3 regions of the Mesorhizobium sp. CA15 genome follow, and region 2 is predicted to be linked to each of the others. Evidence: predicted binding sites of a transcription regulator. Region 2 holds the regulator's gene; each other region holds the start of a gene.
The links. The regulator PhoB, encoded in region 2, activates phosphate uptake and scavenging genes when phosphate is short. The targets are predictions, from matches to a motif close to TGTCATNNANCTGTCAT.
Positions count from the first base shown of each region.

Region 1: a site for PhoB is predicted at 937-953, ahead of LB515_RS23160 (LTA synthase family protein). Genes of this name have one in related genera too.
Region 3: a site for PhoB is predicted at 1,608-1,624, ahead of LB515_RS13975 (YdcH family protein). Genes of this name have one in related genera too.

Region 1 is NZ_JAIUHQ010000017.1:49,661-51,923, forward strand. Features, by position in the region: gene fabD (ACP S-malonyltransferase) at 1-725, opposite strand, end outside; gene LB515_RS23160 (LTA synthase family protein) at 1,002-2,263, shown strand, end outside.
Region 2 is NZ_JAIUHQ010000008.1:26,367-28,629, reverse strand. Features, by position in the region: gene LB515_RS15275 (ROK family protein) at 1-275, shown strand, start outside; gene phoB (phosphate regulon transcriptional regulator PhoB) at 604-1,293, opposite strand; gene phoU (phosphate signaling complex protein PhoU) at 1,310-2,017, opposite strand; gene pstB (phosphate ABC transporter ATP-binding protein PstB) at 2,038-2,263, opposite strand, start outside.
Region 3 is NZ_JAIUHQ010000007.1:20,777-23,039, forward strand. Features, by position in the region: gene ispG (flavodoxin-dependent (E)-4-hydroxy-3-methylbut-2-enyl-diphosphate synthase) at 1-1,118, opposite strand, end outside; gene LB515_RS13970 (hypothetical protein) at 1,117-1,341, shown strand; gene LB515_RS13975 (YdcH family protein) at 1,359-1,538, opposite strand; gene LB515_RS13980 (YdcH family protein) at 1,778-1,981, shown strand; gene LB515_RS13985 (IclR family transcriptional regulator) at 2,000-2,263, opposite strand, start outside.

The DNA.
Region 1 (2,263 bases), on a different contig from region 2:
GGGGTTACGGTGACGTTCGAGACGATCGGAACCACCGGCGCGGATTTCGCGACACCGGCCAGCGCCTCGCGCATTATGTCGGCGGCAGGCGTCATCAGCGCCGAATGAAAGGGGGCGGAAACCTGCAGCATCAGCGCCCGCTTGGCGCCTTTTTCGGTGCACAGCTTCGCCGCCAGCTCGACCGCCGGCCTGGCGCCGGAGATCACCAGCTGGCCGCCGCCATTGTCGTTGGCGACCTGGCAGACGGAGCCGTTGCCGACCTCGCGAGCTGCCTCGGCGCAAGCGGCCTCGACGTCGGCCTGTTCCAGCCCGATGATCGCGGCCATGGCGCCCTCGCCGGCCGGCACCGCCGCCTGCATGGCGTTGCCGCGGGTCCGAAGCAGCCGCGCCGCGTCGCCGACCGAAACGAAGCCGGCCGCAGCAAGCGCGGAATATTCACCAAGCGAATGGCCGGCGACATAAGCCACCTTGTCCTTCAGCGAGAAGCCGCGCGCTTCGAGCGCGCGCATCGCCGCCAGCGACACCGCCATCAGCGCCGGCTGGGCATTGGCGGTCAGCGTCAGCGTCTCTTCCGGCCCTTCCCAGATGCGTTTCGACAGTTTTTCGCCGAGCGCTGCGTCCACTTCCTCGAAGACGCGACGCGCTTCGGGGAATGCATCGGCGAGGTCCTTGCCCATGCCGACGGCTTGGCTGCCCTGTCCCGGAAAGGTGAATGCGACGGCCATTTTGAGGTCTCTCCAGAGGCTGGTTTTGTCTGCCTCTGGCGCAAGGCGGACAGCCAAGTCAAGCCCGCAGGCGTCTCTTCGGCCTGCATTTCGGTCGGAAATCCTGCTGACTGCCTGTTCCAAAAGGCCTTTTACTTGATCACACCTGATGAAAACCGCTCACGTTTAGTTTGCTGGCTCTTCTTATTTCCGCCACAGGCGCTAGCTTTGCGTGACATTTCGATGACAGTGGCGTGACGCGGGTGGAAGACGCGTGACAAGGGCCGGGGAAGTAAAGTGGCAAGGATCAGGAAAGGCGCGGCCAAACCCGCGCCGCAATTTTTGGAAGACGATCCGTCCACCGGCTATCTGCCGGGACGAGCCTGGCCGACCGTACGCTACGGCCTGTCGACGCTTCTTGCCTCAGCCCTGCTCGTCTTCGCGATCGAGCTGATCGTACGCGGCGATTTCTTCGGCACAGTCGATTTCTTTATGCAGCCCTTCAAGCCCGGCTGGACCACCATCATCGTCTTCGCCCTGGTGCTGCTCGGGCTGGACGCCATACTCGGCCGAAGCCACCAGAGCCTGATGATCGTGGCGCCGCTGACGCTGGCGCTGGCCTTTGTCGGCCACCAGAAATCGCGTTACCTCGGCGACCCGCTCTATCCCACGGATTTCCTGTTCGCCCGCCAGATCATGGCGCTGATGCCGCTCCTGGTGCGCGAGCGCCCGTGGACGGCCGTCATGCTGGCGGTCGGCATCGTCGGCGGTCTGACGCTGCTCGTCTACGGCTGGCGGACCTGGCGCCGGCGAGTACCCATCCTCAGCCGCAAGGGCCGCCTGGCGCGGCTGGCGCTTGCCGTGCCGCTGCTCGCCTTCTTCGTCTCGATCATGGACTACGCCACCTTCTCGTGGACGCGCGACCGGCTGCAGATCATCCCGATTATGTGGGACCAGAAGGAGAACTACGCCTCCAACGGCTTTGCGCTGGCCTTCGCGATGAACGTGCCGATGGCGCATGTCGCGGCGCCGCCCGGCTATTCCGAGAAGACGATGGCCGCGATCCAGCGCCCCGACGTCGCCGCTTCCATGCCGGACGAGAAGCCGGATATCGTGGTGGTGATGAGCGAATCCTTCTGGGATCCGACGCACCTGCCCGGCGTCACCATCAAGCCCGACCCGATCCCGACGGTCAGGGCGTTGCGCTCCGGCTCGATGTTCTCGCCCGAGTTCGGCGGCATGACCGCCAATATTGAGTTCGAGGCGCTGACCGGCTTTTCCAACGCCTTCCTGCCGGCCGGCTCGATCCCCTATCAGCAATATGTGCGCACCCCGACCCCGTCGCTGGCGACCTTCCTGAAGAGCCAGGGTTACCGGGCGCGCGCCATCCATCCCGGCACCAACTGGTTCTGGAACCGCGGCGCCGTCTATGCCGATTTCGGCTTCAACGACTTCCGCTCCGAAGAGACGCTGCCGCCGATGGAAAAGCGCGGGCCGCTGGCTTCCGACGCGGCGATGACCGACGAGATCATCCGCGAGGCCGACACCAGCGACGATCC
Region 2 (2,263 bases):
GTCTCGGCAGCTTGTTCGCCCTCATCGACCCGGCGCCCGTCGCCATGGTCGGCGTCAGTGCGGCCGCCTTCGACCTGATCGAGCCGGCGCTGCGCGAGGCGATCGCCCAGACGGCCGGCGGCCAGCACTCCGAATCGATCTCCTTCGACACCGAGCCGAACGAACTGCCGCTGATCCGCGAAGGCTGCGCCATGCGCGCGCTGACCTTCGTCGACCAGGAGATTTTCGGGCCGGGAGGCCAGGCAAGAGCGGGGACGGGAAAGAACGTGGCCTGAGGCAGCCTTGAAGAGGTCCGGGGACAGCAGCAGACGCTTGAAATTAGCGAAGGGAAGGCCCCGCAGCTTCGTCATTCCAGGGCGGAGCAGGAGCGAAGCTCCGTCGCGGAGACCCTGGAATCCATGCCGCTACCTCACGCGTCGAGCGCAGCGGCACAGAATTCTGGACTGTCGCAACGCATCGACATCACGGAATGGATCCTCGGGTCTGCGCTGCGTCGCTGCGCTCCTTGCTCCGCCCGTGCGAAGCACAAGCGTCTCGACTAATCGCCAATGCACGCGATCCGATGCTGGAGACAGAATCCGTCAGCGCCTCGGCGCCTTACCCCTAATCTTCCCTGATCGCGTAACCCGCCCCGCGGATGGTGCGGATGACGTCCGGCATGCGGCCGTTGTTGACTGCCTTGCGCAGGCGGCCGACATGGACGTCGACGGTGCGTTCGTCGATATAGATCGTCTCGCCCCAGACATTGTCGAGCAGCTGGCTGCGCGAGAACACCCGGCCGGGATGACGCATCATGAATTCCAGCAGCCGGAACTCGGTCGGGCCGAGCCTGATCTCGCTCTTCTTGCGGTAGACGCGGTGCGACTCGCGGTCGAGCACGATGTCGCCGACCTTGAGCACGCTGGACAGCACCTCCGGCTTGGCGCGACGCAGCAGCGCCTTGACGCGCGCCATGAACTCCGGCGTCGAGAACGGCTTGACCAGATAGTCGTCGGCGCCGGTCGAGAGGCCGCGCACGCGGTCGCTTTCTTCGCCCCGCGCCGTCAGCATGATGATCGGCAGCCGCTCGGTCTCGGGCCGCATCCTGAGGCGCCGGCAGAGCTCGATGCCGGAAACCGCGGGCACCATCCAGTCGAGCACGAGCAGGTCGGGGACGTTTTCCTGAAGGCGGATTTCGGCCTCGTCGCCGCGGGTCACCACTTCGACCTGGTAACCCTCGGATTCGAGATTGTAGCGGAGCAGCACACCAAGCGGCTCCTCGTCCTCCACCACCATGATGCGTGGCGCGATCATTGGCAGATACCCATCGTCAGGCCGCCGGCGCCGACATTGTCGTCTCGTCCTGCTTGGGACGATTCGCGGGCAATTGCGTGCCGGTCAGCACATAATAGGCGTTCTCGGCGATGTTGGTCACATGGTCGCCGATGCGCTCGAGATTCTTGGCGCAGAACAGAAGATGCGTGCAGGCGGTTATGTTGCGCGGGTCTTCCATCATGTAGGTCAGGAGTTCCCGGAAGACGGATGTGTATTTGACGTCGATGCGCTCGTCGTCGTTGCGAAGCTTGGCCAGCGCCGTGGCGTCGCCCACCGTATATTCCTGGATCACGGCCTGGACCTGGATCAGCACCAGCTGCGCCATGGAATCGATCGAATGCGTGAGGTCGCGCGGCGCGGCGCTGACGCCGACCGAGCCGACGCGCTTGGCGATGTTCTTGGCGAGGTCGCCGATGCGTTCGAGGTCGCCCGCCATGCGGATCGAGCCGACCACGTTGCGCAGGTCGTCGGCCATCGGCTGGCGCTTGGCGATCAGCGTGATGGCGCGGTCGTCGAGCTCGCGCTGGCGCGCGTCCATGATGGCATCGTCGGAAACGACGCGCTGCGCCATGGCATTGTCGGTCTCGAGCAGGGCCTTGGTCGAAGCGCCGACCATGGAGGCGGCGAGATCGCCCATGTCGTTGATGAGCCGGCTGATCTGCCTCAGATCCTCGTCGAAGGAAGCGACGGTATGTTCGGCCATGATGATGTCCTCGTATGAGCTCAGCCGAAGCGGCCGGTGATGTAGTCCTGCGTGCGCTTTTCGCGGGGCGAGGTGAAGATCTTCTCGGTCCGGTCGAACTCCACCAGCTCGCCCAGATACATGAACGCCGTCTGCCGCGACACGCGCGCCGCCTGCTGCATGTTGTGGGTGACGATGACGATCGTGTAGTCGGCCTGCAGCTCGTCGATCAGTTCCTCGATCTTGGCGGTCGACAGCGGATCGAGC
Region 3 (2,263 bases), on a different contig from region 2:
GGCGTCTCGCCGGTGCCGGGCAGCGATATGCCGATGTCGGCGTGCTTGGATTCGCCGGGACCGTTGACGATGCAGCCCATCACCGCGACCTTGAGGTTCTCGACGCCGGGATATTTCTCGCGCCATACTGGCATGTTCTTGCGGATATCGGCCTGGATGCTCTGGGCAAGTTCCTGGAACACAGTGGAGGTGGTGCGGCCGCAGCCGGGGCAGGCCGCGACAATCGGCACGAACTGCCGGAAGCCCATGGTCTGCAGAAGTTCTTGCGACACCTGCACCTCGCGCGTGCGGTCGCCATTCGGCTCCGGCGTCAGCGAGATGCGGATCGTGTCGCCGATGCCCTGCTGCAAGAGGATGCCCATCGCCGCGGAAGAAGCGACAATGCCCTTGGTGCCCATGCCGGCTTCGGTGAGGCCCAGATGCAGCGCATGGTCGGAGCGGGTGGCAAGCTCGGTGTAGACGGCGATCAGGTCCTGCACACCGCTGACCTTGGCCGACAGGATGATCTTTTCGCGGCCAAGCCCGATCTCTTCCGCCATCTCGGCCGACAGGATCGCCGACCGTACGATCGCCTCGCGCGTGACTTCCTGCGCGGTGAGCGGCGAGCCCTTCGCCTGGTTGTCGTCCATCAGCTGGGTCAAAAGCTCCTGGTCGAGCGATCCCCAATTGACGCCGATGCGTACCGGTTTGTCATATCTGATCGCCATCTCGACGATCGCGGCGAACTGGCGGTCCTTCTTGTCCTTGAAGCCGACATTGCCCGGATTGATGCGGTATTTGGCCAGCGCTTCGGCGCAGGCCGGATGATCGGCGAGCAGCTTGTGCCCGATATAGTGGAAGTCGCCGACCAGCGGCACATCGATGCCGAGCCGCAACAGCCGCTCATGGATGCGCGGAACCGCCGCCGCGCTCTCGTCGCGGTCGACCGTGATGCGCACGATCTCGGAGCCGGCACGATGCAGCGCCGCGACCTGGGCGACGGTCTGGTCGACATCGGCGGTATCGGTGTTGGTCATCGATTGCACGACGACCGGTGCGCCGCCGCCGACCATCACGCCGCCGACCGATACGCCGACCGACCGGCGACGCGGGAAGGGACAAGAAAAATATCCGGTCATGCCGGCCGCCTTCATTTGGGAGTTTCGGCATGAGGTGGCGGAGCAAAGATGGCTTGTCAATGGCAAGCGACGGGCCATCCTGCAAATCGGCTGGAGCCGCGCGAAAAATAATAACCCGCCCGACCGCAAGATTTGCGGCCGAGCTTTCCGTCAATTTCAGTTAAAAGCACCGACCCGGTGGCATTTCTTGCCACCGGAAATTCACCGCGGCGGGTTGCGATGATGGTGCCTGGAAGAGCTTCAGTGTGTCGTCGGACTAGCTTTCAGCTTTTCAATCTCGTCCTTGATTGCCAGCTTGCGTCGCTTGAGATTCACGATTTCGAGGTCGTCGACCGAAGGATGGTTCATCGCATCGGTGAGCTCGCGCTCGATATCACCGTGTTTCCGCTGCAACTCGTCAAGATGGGATGCAAGAGACATGAATGGTTCTCCCTTTCATGGTTTCCTCGATTGCAGCCGTCGCAGGAGCCTCCACCGCAGGTTGCGACTGTGACGGCACCATGACAGTTTGCCACCAACCGATCCCGATGTCGAATGCCACGTGGTAGCATTCCACGACAAAGTGAAATGTGGTAAGGGCTGCGCGCCGGTCACAAACCCGCAAGTCACGGCCCCGCCCAAACAGCCCGATTGGGCGATGCATACGCAGACGGTAGATAATGTCCGAACAGGAACAGGCTGAAATACGCCTCGAATATTCCCGGCTCAAACAAGAACACGCCGATTTCGACGCCGCCATCAACGCGATGATCGCCACCGGCTGCGACCCGCTTCAGATCCAGCGCATGAAGAAGAAGAAGCTGATGCTGAAAGACCGGCTGTCGGCGCTGGAAGACCGCATCATTCCCGACATCATTGCCTGAGCGGATCGCCCCGCACCGTTAAGAGATCGATAGCCGTGCCGCGCGTTCGCGCAGCAGCGCGAGAAGTTCGCCGGTCCGTTCTTCGGACGTGTCGATCGGCACCACAAGGCACATGGTCGCTTCGACCTTGCCTGGCGCAGAGAACACCGGCGCCGCAAGGCATTTGGTGTAGGCATCGACCAGGCCTGACGTGACGCAATAGCCGGTGATGCGCGCCCGCGCGATATCGTCGATGAAATCGTCGAGTTCGAGCTTGCGGCCGTCCGGCAGCACGAGGTCGTC